3 regions of the Streptomyces sp. NPDC003036 genome follow, and region 2 is predicted to be linked to each of the others. Evidence: riboswitches for the same ligand, from Rfam matches in the RefSeq annotation. Region 2 holds a riboswitch; each other region holds the start of a gene.

Region 1 (5,293 bases), on a different contig from region 2:
ACGCGCACGAACGTCCGGAACTCGCCGCGATCGGGCAGCGGCTGAACGCCGAACAGCTGCGCACCATGGCCCTGAACGCGACGGCGCTCATCACCGCGGCCGCCGCCGCCGAGTACGACCACTTCGTGAAGGTGCGCGAGGAGTCGCGTACGCCCACGCGCCTGTCCGCCATCGACTCCCTGCTGTCCGGCTCCGACGACGAGTCGGCGGACGGCCCGGGCGCCGGGCTCGGTGTCGTCGTCACCGTGCTCGCACCGGTGCTCGCCGGCACCGCCGCGCTCATCTTCCTGCTCGTCGGCTATCTGCTCATGGCCCTCGACCCGGCGCCGTCGTTCGCGAAGCCGCTGCTCACCGCCGGGTGGTTCTTCGCCGGCGTCACGGCGCTCGGCATTCTGGTCGCCGCCGTCGGCCTGCTGGTCACGGCCCTGCGCAACAGCTCGACGCAGGTGTCCGCCCAGGAGCCCGGAGGTGAACTGCCGGACGAGATCGGCCGGGCGCGAGAGGCATGGCGGCATGCCCTCCTGGAGCGGGGCATCTTGCCGTTCCTGCGCGACGCCCTGGCCGACCCGAGCGCCGACCCGACCTCCGGCGTCCCGCCGCGCCCGCTCGGGCGGATCCCGAAGGTCGGTTACAGCGGGCCGGACTTCTCCAGCCCGAGCGAGGGCGGTTCGGCGTCGCGGCCGGCCTTCACCAGCCCGGACTTCACCAGCCCCGACTTCGCCGGGCCGGAGTTCGGGAGCCGGGACTTCGGCGGCCCCGAGCACCGGTCGGAATGACCGGTGCACCGGGGCGTGTGTTTCACGTGAAACATCCGTTCGCACCCGCGTGAGCGGGTCCGCGGTGTCAGTCCGCCAGCGGCAGGTAGACCCGGTTCCCGGCGGCGGCGAACTCCGCCGACTTCTCCGCCATCCCCGCCTCGATCTCGTCCTGCTTGAGATCCCCGCCGTGCTCCCGCCGGATGTCCTGCGAGATCTTCATCGAGCAGAACTTCGGACCGCACATCGAGCAGAAGTGCGCGGTCTTCGCCGGCTCGGCGGGCAGCGTCTCGTCGTGGAACTCCCGCGCCGTGTCCGGGTCGAGGGCCAGGTTGAACTGGTCCTCCCACCGGAACTCGAACCGCGCGTCCGACAGCGCGTCGTCCCACTCCTGCGCGCCCGGGTGCCCCTTGGCCAGGTCCGCCGCGTGCGCGGCGATCTTGTACGTGATGACACCGGTCTTCACGTCGTCCCGGTTCGGAAGGCCGAGGTGCTCCTTCGGCGTGACGTAGCAGAGCATCGCGGTGCCCCACCAGGCGATCATCGCGGCGCCGATACCCGAGGTGATGTGGTCGTAGGCGGGCGCCACGTCGGTGGTCAGCGGGCCGAGCGTGTAGAACGGCGCCTCCTCGCAGATCTCCTGCTGGAGGTCGATGTTCTCCTTGATCTTGTGCATCGGGACATGGCCCGGGCCCTCGATCATCGTCTGGACGTTGTGCCGCTTGGCGATCTGGTTCAGCTCGCCGAGCGTCCGCAGCTCCGCGAACTGCGCCTCGTCGTTGGCGTCCGCGATCGAGCCGGGCCGCAGGCCGTCACCGAGCGAGAACGTCACGTCGTACGCGGCGAGGATCTCGCAGAGCTCCTCGAAGTTCTCGTACAGGAACGACTCCTTGTGGTGCGCCAGGCACCACGCGGCCATGATGGAGCCGCCGCGTGAGACGATGCCGGTCTTGCGGCGCGCCGTCAGCGGCACGTACCGCAGGAGCACGCCGGCGTGGACGGTCATGTAGTCGACGCCCTGCTCGGCCTGCTCGATGACCGTGTCCTTGTAGATGTCCCAGGTCAGTTCCTCGGCCCTGCCGTCGACCTTCTCCAGCGCCTGGTAGAGCGGCACGGTGCCGATCGGGACGGGCGAGTTGCGCAGCACCCACTCGCGGGTGGTGTGGATGTTGCGGCCGGTGGAGAGGTCCATGACCGTGTCGGCACCCCAGCGGGTGGCCCAGGTCATCTTCTCCACCTCCTCCTCGATGGACGAGGTGACCGCGGAGTTGCCGATGTTGGCGTTGACCTTCACCAGGAACCGCTTGCCGATGATCATCGGCTCGATCTCCGGGTGGTTGACGTTCGCCGGCAGCACCGCGCGGCCCGCCGCGATCTCCTCGCGGACGACCTCCGGGGATACGTTCTCGCGGATCGCGACGTACTCCATCTCCGGCGTGATCTCGCCACGGCGGGCGTACGCGAGCTGCGTCACCGCCTGTCCGTCACGGCCCCGGCGGGGCTGGCGCGGACGGCCCGGGAAGACGGCGTCGAGGTTGCGCAGCCCGCCGCGCGGCGAGGTGTGCTTGATCCCGTCGTCCTCGGGGCGCACCGGGCGGCCGGCGTACTCCTCGGTGTCGCCGCGCCCGATGATCCAGTTCTCCCGCAGCGGTGGCAGGCCGCGGCGTACGTCGGTCTCGACATTCGGATCGGTGTACGGCCCTGACGTGTCGTACAGCGTCACGTCCTTGCCGTTGGTGAGGTGCACCTTGCGGACCGGCACACGGAGGTCGGGGCGCGAGCCCTCGAGGTACCCCTTGTGCCATCCGATGGACTTCCCGGCCTCGTCGTTCTGGTTCGAGGCAGGCGTGCGTGCGTCCTGAACGGTCATCGTGACCTACTCCCTACGCCGGCATTACCCGGTAACAGGTTCGGCGGTCGACGCAGCGTTTCCCGTACGTCTCGTACGGAGATCAGCGCCCTCTCAGCCCGGTGCTCCGAGCTCCCGCGTGTGCAAAGGTGTCACCACGCTAGCGTCCTTGCGGCCGCGCTGAACAGAGGGGGCCCCACGTTCTTGCGATGATCGGTCCGTGACTTCCTCGCACGAGACACCTGAGCCGGACCGGCACGCACTCGGTCATGCGCACGGCCATGCGCACAGCCACGGCCCTGCCGCGCCGGTCTCCCGGCATCTGCGCAAGGTCATCGCGGCCGTACTGATCCCCTTCGCCACGGCGGTCGTCGTCGGTCTCGCCATCTTGTGGCCAGGCGGCGCCCCGGCCCACGAACGCACCGGTGTGGGCTTCGACCGGCAGACCGAGCAAGGCACGGTCGTCCGCGTCGAGCGGGTGGACTGCAAGGACGTGAACGCCGCTCAGGTCCCACCGACCGGTGACACGACGACACCCCAGGGGCGCGAGGCGGTCAACGCCCAGCAGGGCAAGTGCGCGAAGGCGACGGTCGAGGTCACCACGGGCGAGGACAAGGGCCGCACGTTCGTCGAGGTGGTCCAGCCGGACTCGCCCCGCCAACTGGACGAAGGCCAGGGCGTCGTGGTGGCGTACGCGCCCGACGCCCCCCGCGATCTGCAGTACTCCGTCACGGACGTGGACCGCAGGATCCCGGTGGCGCTGCTCGCCGGCGTCTTCGCGCTGGCGGTGGTGGCCGTCGGCCGGATGCGCGGTCTGATGGCGCTGACCGCCCTCGCCTTGAGCTTCCTCGTCCTGACGCTCTTCATCCTCCCGGCGATCCTGCAGGGGTCCAACCCACTGGTCGTCGCGGTGGTGGGGTCGAGCGCGATCATGCTGATGGCGCTCTACCTGTGCCACGGCCTGACCGCGCGGACATCGGTGGCGGTGCTGGGCACGCTCATCTCACTGCTGCTGATCGGCCTGCTGGGCTCCGCTTTCATCGGCTGGGCGTCGCTCACCGGCAACACCGACGACTACACCGGCCTGATCCACGGGCTCTACCCGAACATCGACATGTCCGGTCTTCTGCTGGCCGGCGTGATCATCGGTTCGCTGGGCGTGCTCGACGATGTGACGGTGACCCAGACGTCAGCCGTGTGGGAACTGCACCAGGCGGACCCGTCGATGGGCCCGCGGGCGCTGTACCGGGCCGGTATCCGCATCGGCCGCGACCACATCGCCTCGGTGGTCAACACGCTGGTGCTGGCGTACGCGGGCGCGGCGCTCCCGCTGCTGCTGCTCTTCTCCATCGCGCAGAGCAGCGTGGGGACGGTCGCCAACAGCGAGATCGTGGCCCAGGAGATCGTACGGACGCTGGTCGGCTCGATCGGGCTGGTCGCCTCGGTGCCGGTCACCACCGCGCTGGCCGCGCTCGTCGTCTCCGCCGACCGGCCGGGCACCGCCGGAGGGACGGGGCCCGCCGCCGCGGCGGCCACGACGGGCCGGGGCGGCCGGGGCCGCCGGCGCAAGAGGTGACCGGCCCTGGAGGGTCAGCCGGCGTTCTCCTCGGCGAGGATCCGGCCGAGCGCATCCTCCAGGTCCTGCTCGAAGTCACCGAGCGTGAGCTCCTGCCCCAGGGGCACCAGCTTGTCGGTGCGGTCCAGGAACGCCACCAGCGGTGGCGCGCTCGCGCGGAAGAGCGCCCGGTCGGCGCCGACCTGCAAGCGGATGCTGACGTCCGACAGGTCCTCCGGCCCGGTCGGCGTGATGTGGACGTCTCCCTCGCCGCTCGGTGCGTTGATCCCGTCGAGCAGCAGCTCGCGTCCGAACGCCCAGGTCACCGGGGCGTCCCCGGGCAGGTGGAAGGTCATCCGGACCGCGAAGGGATCCTTCGTCTCGTACCCGAGCTCGACCGGAATCCTGAAGCAGAGCTCCTCGGAAACGATGAAACTCATCAGGACCTCGGCCTGAACCGACTCGCGCATCATGTACCCCGCAGTGGATGAAGCAGTGGTGAACAACGCCCTCTTGGTTTAATCGTCATCGTCCTGGAGGGACTAGAGGATCACAAGGAGTGAGTTTTCTGGTACTGCGGGCGACTCGATCTTGCTGCGACGATTCTGCACAGCCGCGCCGTGTCGCCGAGGAAGGCTGCCACTCTATGGGCAGCCTCCTGCCGGGGCGGGGTTTCGCGGGGGCCGTTCCCCCGCCCGGGCTAACACCCGGGCAGGTGGCCGGATACGGGAAGGGGCGGGGGAAGACCGCCGCCGTCACCAGTCGCTGCGGGACGACGAGGATGACGAGGACGACGTGAACTTCCGTACGACGTAGATCAGTCCGCCGACGAGCGCGACGAACACCAGCACCTTGAACAGCAGCCCGACCAGCATGACGACCGCGCTCGCGATCAGGCCACCGAAGACCAGCACCGCGATGAGGGGTATGGCAACCCACTTCACCCACCACGGCAGCCCCACCAGAAGCTCCTTCACCGCCATCGTCCCTGCCTCGTCTCTCTGCGCCGCCGGATCTGTGGACCTTGACGTCTTCGATGCTAGGCGCGCAGGGGCGGCCGGCGGGGGCTCCGCGCCCCTCGCTCTCCCCTGATCCTTCCCCTAGGGTCTGACGGATCCAGGGCGGCTTCGCGGC
Region 2 (5,293 bases):
CGCCGAGAAGGACCTCGAGGACCTCACCCACAAGTACGTCGCGCAGGTGGACGAGCTGCTCAAGCACAAGGAAGCCGAGCTGCTCGAGGTCTGATGAACGACTCTTCCTGGGGGACCCCGCCGAAAGGCGGCCACTGGGGTCCGCCCGACCAGGGGTACGCTCCGGGGGCACACGCCCCGGAGGCCCCGGCGGGCCCCGCATATGAGGGGCATGGAGCGGGCCGGACGCGCCCCATGCCCGTCGTACCCGCCGATGTTCCCCCTGGCGGACACGCCGGAGGACACGTCGGCGGAGACCAGGACGACGACCACCGTGACCGGGGGACCGCTCGGCTGAGCGGTCCCCTGTTCCGTGACGAGATGCCGCAGGAGCCCATGCCCACGCCGCCGTCGGGAGCGACGCAGCCTCCGGAGCAGCCGGGTCCGCCCCACCAGCCCCAGCAGAAGAAGCGGGCCGGGCGCGACCTGAGGGCCGCCATAGGGGTCGGCGTCGGCCTCGGCGCGGTCATCATCGCGTCGCTCTTCATCCTCAAGGACGTGTTCGTCGGCGTCATCGCGGTCGCCGTCGTGGTGGGGCTGTGGGAGCTGACCTCGCGCCTTCAGGAGCGCAAGTCCATCAAGGCCCCGCTCGTGCCGCTCGCCCTGGGCGGTGTGGCGATGGTCGTCGCCGGATACGTACGCGGCGCCGAGGGCGCGTGGGTGGCGATGGCGCTCACCGCGCTCGCCGTGCTCGTGTGGCGGATGACGGAACCGCCCGAGGGCTACCTCAAGGACGTCACGGCCGGCCTCTTCGCCGCCTTCTACGTGCCGTTCCTGGCGACCTTCGTGGCGCTGATGCTCACCGCCGACGACGGTTCGTGGCGGGTGCTCACCTTCCTGCTGCTCACCGTGGTCAGCGACACCGGCGCGTACGCGGTCGGCTGGCGCTTCGGCAAGCGGAAGCTCGCGCCGCGCATCAGCCCCGGCAAGACGCGCGAGGGCCTGGTCGGCGCGGTGGCGTTCGCCATGGCGGCGGGCGCCCTGTGCATGGAGTTCGCCATCGATGGCGGCACCTGGTGGCAGGGCCTGCTGCTGGGCCTCGCGGTCGCGGTGAGCGCCACGCTCGGCGACCTCGGCGAGTCGATGATCAAGCGGGACCTGGGCATCAAGGACATGGGCACCCTGCTCCCGGGTCACGGCGGAATCATGGACCGGCTGGACTCGCTGCTGCCGACGGCGCCGGTGGTGTGGCTGCTGCTGGTGCTGTTCGTCGGCGCCGGCTGACAGGAACAGGCCGAACCGCCGTCCGGTTACCCTGGAAGGGCTCGTCGCATCGAGGCGGCGGGCCCTTTCGGCCCCGCGGCGTCACGCGGGGATCATCCGGTGAGGTCCCCCGGCTCAGCTCCCGCGGCCTCGTCTTTACTGAGGAGTACCAGGTCATGCCACGCCCCGCCCCGGGAGAGCTCACCTTCGTCGCGCCCCGCGGAGCCGTGAAGCCGCCGCGGCACCTCGCCGACCTCACGCCCGCCGAGCGCAAGGAAGCGGTGGCCGCGATCGGCGAGAAGCCGTTCCGCGCCAAGCAGCTCTCCCAGCACTACTTCGCGCGGTACGCGCACGACCCCGCCGAGTGGACCGACATCCCGGCCGCCTCGCGCGAGAAGCTCGCCGCCGAGCTGCTGCCGGACCTCATGAGCGTCGTACGGCACATCTCGTGCGACGACGACACCACCCGCAAGACCCTGTGGCGGCTGCACGACGGCACGCTCGTCGAATCGGTCCTCATGCGCTACCCGGACCGCGTGACGATGTGCATCTCGTCGCAGGCGGGCTGCGGCATGAACTGCCCCTTCTGCGCCACCGGCCAGGCCGGCCTCGACCGGAACCTGTCGACCGCCGAGATCGTGCACCAGATCGTCGACGGCATGCGGGCGCTCAGGGACGGTGAGGTGCCGGGAGGCCCCGCCCGCCTCTCCAACATCGTCTTCATGGGCATGGGCGAGCCGCTCGCCAACTACAAGCGGGTCGTGGGCGCCATCCGGCGGCTGACCGACCCCGAGCCCGACGGCCTCGGCCTGTCGCAGCGCGGCATCACCGTCTCGACCGTCGGCCTCGTGCCCGCGATGCTGCGCTTCGCCGACGAGGGCTTCAAGTGCCGCCTCGCCGTCTCGCTGCACGCCCCCGACGACGAGCTGCGCGACACGCTGGTCCCCGTCAACACCCGCTGGAAGGTCCGGGAGGTGCTGGACGCCGCCTGGGAGTACGCCGAGAAGTCCGGCCGCCGCGTGTCCATCGAGTACGCCCTCATCCGCGACATCAACGACCAGGCCTGGCGCGGCGACCTGCTGGGTCGCCTCCTCAAGGGCAAGCGCGTCCACGTCAACCTCATCCCGCTGAACCCGACCCCCGGCTCGAAGTGGACCGCCTCGCGCCCCGAGGACGAGAAGGCGTTCGTCGAGGCGATCGCCGCCCACGGCGTACCGGTCACCGTCCGTGACACCCGCGGGCAGGAGATCGACGGCGCCTGTGGACAGCTCGCGGCCGCCGAACGCTGAGCTTGTACTCTGAGCTCGAACACATCTGCATATTCCGACAGGGGAGCGCCACAGCGCTGAGAGTGCAGCACCGTCAGGCTGCAGACCCTCTGAACCTCGCCCAGGTCATTCTGGGTAGGAAGTTCGGTCGTTACTCGAGCTGTTGCGCCCTGCCCATCCCTTCGAGGGGTGGGCGGGGCCGCGTCTCTTCCTGGACACCCCCAGGAGGAATCTCAGTGAGCACCACCAAGAAGATCACGGTCGGCGCCCTCGCCGCCGCGCTGGGCGTCACGACGCTCACCGCCTGCGGCGACGGCGGCTCGGACAAGGCGTCCGACGGCGGCGGTACGAAGTCGAAGACCGTGACGCTCGTCAGCCACGACTCCTTCAACGCCTCCAAGGAGGTCCTGAAGGAGTTCACCAAGGAGACCGGCTACACCGTCAAGGTGCTGAAGAGCGGCGACGCCGGCGAGGCCGTCAACAAGGCGATCCTCACCAAGGGCGCCCCGCAGGGGGACGTCTTCTTCGGCGTCGACAACACCCTGCTCTCGCGCGCCCTCGACAACGGCCTCTTCGAGCCGTACGAGGCCAAGGGCCTGGACCGGGTCCCCGCCGACGTACAGCTCGACAAGGACAAGCACCGCGTCACGCCCGTCGACACCGGCGACATCTGCGTCAACTACGACAAGAAGTACTTCGCGGACAAGAAGCTCGCGCCGCCGCAGACCTTCGACGACCTCGCCAAGCCGCAGTACAAGGACCTCCTCGTGGTCGAGAACCCGGAGCGCTCCTCGCCCGGCCTCGGCTTCCTGCTCGGCACGGCCGCCCAGTACGGCGATGAGGGCTGGCAGGACTACTGGAAGAAGCTGAAGGCCAACGGCGTCAAGGTCGTCGACAGCTGGGAGCTCGCCTACAACCAGGAGTTCTCCGGCTCGGCCGGCGGCAAGCAGGCCAAGGGCGACCGGCCGCTCGTCGTCTCGTACGCCTCCAGCCCGCCGGTCGAGGTGCTCTACGCCGACCCGCAGCCGGCCGAGGCGCCGACCGGGGTCTCCACCGGCACCTGCTTCCGCCAGATCGAGTTCGCCGGCCTGCTGACGGGGGCGAAGAACCCGGAGGGCGGCAAGGCCCTGATCGACTTCATGATCGGCAAGAAGTTCCAGGACGACATGCCGCTCCAGATGTTCGTGAACCCGGTCGCCAAGGACGCGGCGCTGCCGGAGCTCTTCTCCCAGCACGGCGTGACGGTGGACAAGCCGCACACCGTCGCCCCCGAGAAGATCGCCGAGAAGCGTGACGGGTGGATCCGGTCGTGGTCCTCGCTCGTCCTGAAGTAGGCGCCTCCCGCGACCCCCTCAAGCGCGGCGCGCTGCGGGCGGGGCTCATGGTCCTGCCTGTGGCGTTCTTCGCCCTCTTCTTCGCCTACCCCGTCGCCGCGATCGTCGGCCGGGGCCTGCGGGCGGAGGACGGCGCCTGGCGGTTCGGGCGGCTCGGCGAGGTGCTGGGCCGCCCGGACATCCTGGACGTGCTCTGGTTCACCACCTGGCAGGCGCTCGCCTCCACCGCGCTGACGTTGCTGGTCGCGCTGCCCGGCGCGTACGTCTTCGCCCGCTTCGACTTCCGCGGCAAGGGGGTGCTGCGGGCGGTCGTCACCGTGCCGTTCGTGCTGCCGACCGTCGTCGTCGGCACGGCGTTCCTCGCGCTCGTCGGGCGGGGAGGGCTCCTGGACGAGCTGTGGGGCGTGCGGCTGGACACCACCGTGTGGGCGATCCTGCTGGCGCACGTCTTCTTCAACTACGCCGTCGTCGTCCGTACGGTCGGCGGCCTGTGGGCGCAGCTCGACCCGCGCCAGGAGGAGGCCGCGCGGGTGCTCGGCGCCTCCCGTTTCGGGGCGTGGCGGCGGGTGACCCTGCCCGCGCTCGCGCCCGCGGTGGCCGCCGCCGCCCTGATGGTCTTCCTCTTCACGTACACCTCCTTCGGCGTCGTACAGATCCTCGGCGGGCCCGCGTACGCCACGCTGGAGGCGGAGATCTACCGCCAGACCGCGCAGCTGCTCGACCTGGAGACGGCGGCCGTGCTCACGCTGGTGCAGTTCGCGGCCGTCGGCGCCGTCCTCGCCGTGCACGCCCGGACGGTACGCAGGCGGGAGACCGCGCTGAAGCTGGTGGACGCCGCCATGACCGCGCGGAGGCCGCGCGGTGCCGGGCAGTGGGCGCTGCTGGGCACCGTCCTCGTGACGATCGTGCTGCTGCTCGTACTGCCGCTCGCCGTGCTCGTGCAGCGTTCCTTCGACGGGGGGCTCGGTTACTACCGGACGCTCGGGGACGCCGACGCGGGCGGCGGGACCTTCCTCGTGCCGCCGGTCGAGGCGATCGGGAACTCGCTGGAGTACGCGCTCGCCGCCACCGCGATCGCGCTGACCGTCGGGGGGCTCGCGGCCGCGGCGCTCACCCGGCGGGCCGGCCGGCTGGTGCGCGGCTTCGACGCGCTGCTGATGCTGCCGCTCGGCGTGTCCGCCGTCACCGTCGGCTTCGGCTTCCTCATCACGCTGGACGAGCCGCCGCTCGACCTGCGCTCGTCGTGGATCCTGGTGCCGCTGGCCCAGGCCCTCGTCGGCGTGCCCTTCGTCGTACGGACCATGCTGCCGGTGCTGCGGGCCGTGGACGAGCGGCTGCGGGAGGCGGCGGCCGTGCTCGGGGCGTCGCCGTGGCGCGTGTGGCGCGAGGTGGACCTGCCGCTGGTGCGTCGGGCGCTGCTGGTGGCGGCCGGGTTCGCGTTCGCGGTGT
Region 3 (5,293 bases), on a different contig from region 2:
CCAGTCGGTGGAGCGGGGGTGCATCTCCGGGAAGGCGGCGACGCCCACGCAGAAGTCGCCGGACTCCTTGATCAGCCGGACGAGGTCGGCGGCGTACCTGACGCCCTGCGGGTGCGGGACCCACTCGCCCATCGGGTCGCCGGGCGGGTCGCCCCGGACGGCGAGGATGTTGCGGATGTCGGCGTCGGCGTACTGGCCGATCATGTTGCGCAGCTCGGCGATGGTGTGGTCGACCGCGGTGAGGTGCGCGACGGGCGTGAGGGTGGTGTCGGCGGCGATCTGCTCGGTGGCCTTGACGGTCCCGGCACGGGTGGAGCCGCCGGCTCCGTAGGTCACGGAGACGAAGCTCGGCGCCACCGCCTCGACCCGGCGCAGCGCGTTCCAGAGGTTCCGCTCGCCCTTCTCGGTCTTGGGCGCCCAGAACTCGAAGGAGTACGTCGTCTTGCCGGTCGCGAGCAGATCGCGCACGGTGTGGGCGCGATCTGTCCTGGTTGAGGGTGTGCCAAGGGCCATACGGGCAGGTTAACGACGGCGGGTCCGTCACCCAACCGGAGCAGGTGAATTCGTCCGTTTTGCCGGGTTGTTGTCCACCCATCGGACACATCGGGGCCCACGCCCCCTCGGACGACCCCTCGGCGGTCTCCGCTCGGACGGTCTGCTCGGACGACCGGCTCAGGCGGCCCGCTCGCGCACCCGCTTGGCCAGCGACGCCACCGCGGCCGCCGGGTCGTCGGCCTCGGTGATCGCCCGTACGACGACGATCCTGCGCGCACCGGCGTCCAGGACCTGGTCCAGGTTGTCCGCGTCGATGCCCCCGATCGCGAACCAGGGCCGCCGCTGGTCCAGCGACGCGGCGTACCGGACGAGGTCCAGCCCCGGCGCGTACCGCCCGGGCTTGGTGGGCGTCGGCCAGCACGGCCCGGTGCAGAAGTAGTCGACGCCGGGCTCGGCGACCGCCGCGTCGACCTCCGCCTCGCCGTGCGTGGAGCGGCCTATCAGCACCTCGCCACCGAGGATCGCTCGCGCGGCCGGGACCGGCAGGTCGCCCTGGCCCAGGTGCAGCACGTCGGAGCCGATGGCGTGCGCCACGTCGGCCCGGTCGTTCACCGCGAGCAGCTTGCCGTGGCGGCGGCAGGCGTCCGCGAACACCTCCAGGTGCTCCAGCTCCTCGCCGGCCTCCATGCCCTTGTCGCGCAGCTGGACGATGTCCACACCGGAGGCGAGCACGGCGTCGAGGAACTCGGGCAGGTCCCCCTGGCGCTTCCGGGCGTCCGTGCACAGGTACAGCCGGGCGTCGGACAGGAGCGCGCGTGCGGTGGCCATCAGAGGTTCCCCCCGTTGGTGCGGTGGTGTACGGACCGGCCGCGCGCGAGCGCGGGCCGGCCCGTACACCACCTGGTGTCGGTGTTCGTTCGGTTCGTCAGACGGCGAGCGCCTGGGCTCGGCGCTTCACCTCCGTGCCGCGATTCTCGCTGAGCGCCTGCGCGGGCGTGCCCGGCAGGGACGGGTCGGGGGTGAAGAGCCACTCCAGCATCTCTTCGTCGGTGAAGCCGTCGTCCCGCAGCAGCGTCAGGGTCCCGGAGAGGCCCTTGAGGACCTTGCCGTCCTTGATGAAGGCGGCAGGGACCTGCAGCGTCCGGTTCTCACCGCGGCGCACGGCGATCAGCTGGCCCTCCTTGACCAGCTGCCGCACGCGCGTCACCTCGACATCCAGCATTTCCGCGATGTCGGGCAGGTGGAGCCAGGCGGGGACGAGAGCATCGATCTTTGCGTCAATCTCGGTCACGGGACAAGCGTGCCATCCCGGACTGACACGCGGTACCCGGGCTGGGCCGAGGGCGCGTCGCAAGCGCCACGGAGCCACGGAAACAGCGAGACACGTCCTACGCCAGAGCCGCGGCCTTCAGGGGTACGGACGGGTCGGCGACCTGTTCCGCGTCGAGCGGTGTGCCCGCTTCGATCAGCTTGCGGCCCTGCGCCAGGTCCCGGGGGCGGCCGACCGCCAGCAGGGCGACCAGGACGTTCTCCCGCAGCCACGCGACGGACCAGGAGGCACCGGCCGGATCGCCGCGCCACACCATCGCGTCAGCGGCCCCGTGGTGGCCCGCGTACTGCACGAAGCGGCCGAACTGCTCGGACCAGAAGTACGGCACCGGGTCGTACGGGTGCGGCGCCTCGCCCACGATCCCGGCCGCGACCGTGCGCGGCCCCTGGAGGGCGTTGTCCCAGTGGTGGACCAGCAGCCGCTCGCCGTAGCGGGCGGAGGGGAAGGAGGCGCAGTCGCCGACGGCGTACACATCGGGCACGGAGGTGCGCAGGTGGTCGTCCGCGAGGACGGCGCCGGCGGTGCCGAGGGCGATGCCGGAGCCGGTCAGCCAGTCGGTGGCGGGCCGGGCGCCGATGCCGACGACCACCGCCCCGGCGGGCAGGATCCGGCCGTCCTCCAGGGCCACCTCGCCCGGTTCGACGTGCCCCACGCGCGCGTCGGTCAGGAGTTTGGCGCCGGCCTCCTCGTACCAGTCGGCCATCGGAGCGGCGACCTCGGCCGGCAGGGCGCCCGCCAGCGGCCGTTCCGCGGCCTCCACGACCGTCACCGCGCAGCCCGCCTCGAGGGCGGCCGTGGTGAACTCGGCACCGATCCAGCCGGCGCCGACGACCACGATGTCGTGCTGCGCGGCGAGGACGGGGCGCAGCCGCTCGGCGTCGTCGAGGGTGCGCAGCAGATGGACGCCGGGGACGCCCTCGGAGCCGGGCAGCGCCAGGGGCACGGCGCCGGTCGCGATGACCAGCACGTCGTAGGGAACGGGTCCCTCCTCCGTGTCGATCTCGTGCGCGAGGGGGCGTACGCCGGTCACGGACAGGCCCAGGCGCAGGTCGATGGAGAGGGCTTCGAAGTCGACCTCGAAGGCGGAGCCCTCCGCCGTGCCGAGCAGGACCGCCTTGGACAGCGGCGGGCGGTCGTACGGCTGGTGCGGCTCGGCGCCGATCAGCAGCACCGGCCCCGTGAAGCCCTGTTCGCGCAGGGCCACGGCGGTCTGTACACCGGCTATTCCGGCTCCGACGATGACGACGCGCCGCTCGGCCGCGGGCCGCTCTGTATGCATCTCTGTATGCATCCGCTCGCTCACGCGATCACCATACGTAGGTGACGCGATGTCGGGCCAGAGTGAAGACACCCTTACTGCCCGTTGAGCGGTCGGGTTAGGCTGGCCGCCGTAGAGCACTCGCGGGAGCCCGGACGCACCGGGCTGAGAGGGAGGCTGGACGGCCTCCGACCGTACGAACCTGATCCGGGTCATGCCGGCGAAGGGAGGGGCTGGACGCCCATGCATCCACGTGGATCGACACGTACGGGATCGACACGTACAGGCTCGGCTGTCTCGGATGTCCTCGTCATCGGGGGCGGGATCATCGGCCTGGTCACGGCCTGGCGGGCGGCGCGGCGGGGGCTGCGCACCGCCGTCGTCGACCCCGAGCCGGGCGGCGGGGCCGCCCAGGTCGCGGCGGGCATGCTCGCCGCGGTCACCGAGCTCCACTACGGCGAGGAGACGCTCCTCGCCCTCAACCTCGCGTCGGCGCGCCGCTACCCGGACTTCGTCGCCGAGCTCCGGGACGCGTCGGGCGGCCTCGACGTCGGCTACCGCGCGTGCGGCACGCTGGCCGTCGCGCTGGACGCCGACGACCGCGCCCATCTGCGTGAGCTGCACGCGCTGCAGAGCCGCTGCGGCCTGGACTCCGAGTGGCTCAACGGCCGCGAGTGCCGCCGTCTGGAGCCCATGCTGGCGCCCGGCGTACGCGGCGGGCTGCGGGTGGACGGCGACCACCAGGTCGATCCGCGGCGGCTCGCGGCGGCCCTGGTCGCCGCGTGCGAGCGGGCCGGGGTGGTCTTCCACCGCGGCTGGGCGGACCGGCTGACGGTGGTGCGGGAGCGGGCCGCCGGGGCGGTCTTGAAGGACGGCACGGAACTCGCCGCCGATCAGGTGGTGCTGGCCGCGGGGAGCCTCAGCGGCCGGCTCGGCGGCGTACCGGACGATGTGCTTCCGCCGGTACGGCCCGTCAAGGGGCAGGTGCTGCGTCTGACGGTGCCGCGCGCGTACGCGCCGTTCCTCTCCCGGACGGTGCGGGCGGTGGTACGCGGCAGCCATGTCTACCTCGTGCCGCGTGAGAACGGCGAGCTGGTCGTCGGCGCCACGAGCGAGGAGCTCGGCTGGGACACCACGGTCACCGCGGGCGGGGTCTACGAGCTGCTGCGCGACGCGCACGAGCTGGTGCCGGGGATCACCGAGCTGCCGCTGACCGAGACCCGCGCGGGGCTGCGCCCGGGCTCGCCCGACAACGCGCCGCTGCTGGGCCCGAGCGCCCTGCCGGGGCTGCACCTGGCGACCGGGCACTACCGCAACGGGGTGCTGCTGACGCCGGTCACCGGGGACGTGATGGCCGAGGTGCTGGTGAGCGGTGAGCTGCCGGAGCAGGCGCGTCCGTTCGCCCCGGACCGCTTCTCCGCGGCCCCCTCCTCTGCCTCTTCCGCCCCCTCTTCCGTCTCTTCCGTCTCTCCGGTTGGAGTGTCATGAACGTCTCCGTGAACGGCGAGGCCCGCGAGCTCGCCGCCCCGACCACGCTCGACGCGCTGGTCGCCACCCTCACCACCGCGCCGTCCGGTGTCGCCGCCGCCGTCAACGAGACCGTCGTCCCGCGCAGCCAGTGGGCCGGGACGCTGCTCGGCGACGGCGACCGCGTCGAGGTCCTGACCGCGGTCCAGGGGGGCTGAACCATGGCGGACGACCGTCTCACCATCGCCGGGACCGCCTTCGACTCCCGGCTGATCATGGGTACGGGCGGGGCGCCCAGCCTCGACGTACTGGAACGCGCCCTCGCCGCCAGCGGCACCGAGCTGACGACCGTGGCGATGCGCCGGCTCGACCCGACCGTCCGGGGCTCGGTCCTGTCCGTCCTCGACAAGCTGGGCATCCGCGTCCTGCCGAACACCGCGGGCTGCTTCACCGCGGGCGAGGCGGTCCTGACGGCCCGACTCGCGCGGGAGGCGCTCGGCACGGACTGGATCAAGCTGGAGGTGGTGGCCGACGAGCGGACGCTGCTGCCCGATCCCGTCGAGCTGCTCGACGCGGCCGAGACGCTGGTCGACGACGGCTTCACGGTCCTGCCGTACACCAACGACGACCCGGTGCTCGCGCGCAAGCTGGAGGACGTCGGCTGTGCGGCGATCATGCCGCTCGGCTCGCCGATCGGCTCGGGGCTCGGCATCCGCAACCCGCACAACTTCCAGCTGATCGTG

The links. A riboswitch is a leader RNA that binds a small molecule or an ion and turns the genes downstream of it on or off. The one in region 2 is predicted to bind thiamine pyrophosphate.
Region 1: another riboswitch for thiamine pyrophosphate. It lies ahead of thiC (phosphomethylpyrimidine synthase ThiC); the one in region 2 lies ahead of ABZX67_RS08400 (thiamine ABC transporter substrate-binding protein).
Region 3: another riboswitch for thiamine pyrophosphate. It lies ahead of thiO (glycine oxidase ThiO); the one in region 2 lies ahead of ABZX67_RS08400 (thiamine ABC transporter substrate-binding protein).

Annotation. Positions count from the first base shown of each region.
Region 1 is NZ_JBEXNO010000001.1:170,436-175,728, reverse strand. It holds gene ABZX67_RS00800 (hypothetical protein) at 1-776, shown strand, start outside; gene thiC (phosphomethylpyrimidine synthase ThiC) at 844-2,625, opposite strand; TPP riboswitch at 2,619-2,753, opposite strand; gene ABZX67_RS00790 (YibE/F family protein) at 2,825-4,180, shown strand; gene ABZX67_RS00785 (SsgA family sporulation/cell division regulator) at 4,195-4,629, opposite strand; gene ABZX67_RS00780 (DUF5326 family protein) at 4,915-5,136, opposite strand.
Region 2 is NZ_JBEXNO010000008.1:116,299-121,591, reverse strand. It holds gene frr (ribosome recycling factor) at 1-94, shown strand, start outside; gene ABZX67_RS08410 (phosphatidate cytidylyltransferase) at 94-1,263, shown strand; gene rlmN (23S rRNA (adenine(2503)-C(2))-methyltransferase RlmN) at 1,419-2,531, shown strand; TPP riboswitch at 2,561-2,670, shown strand; gene ABZX67_RS08400 (thiamine ABC transporter substrate-binding protein) at 2,747-3,844, shown strand; gene ABZX67_RS08395 (iron ABC transporter permease) at 3,892-5,293, shown strand, end outside.
Region 3 is NZ_JBEXNO010000057.1:9,064-14,356, forward strand. It holds gene metF (methylenetetrahydrofolate reductase [NAD(P)H]) at 1-513, opposite strand, end outside; gene thiE (thiamine phosphate synthase) at 673-1,323, opposite strand; gene ABZX67_RS30400 (Rv2175c family DNA-binding protein) at 1,421-1,786, opposite strand; gene ABZX67_RS30405 (FAD-dependent oxidoreductase) at 1,884-3,104, opposite strand; TPP riboswitch at 3,217-3,329, shown strand; gene thiO (glycine oxidase ThiO) at 3,327-4,571, shown strand; gene thiS (sulfur carrier protein ThiS) at 4,568-4,768, shown strand; gene ABZX67_RS30420 (thiazole synthase) at 4,772-5,293, shown strand, end outside.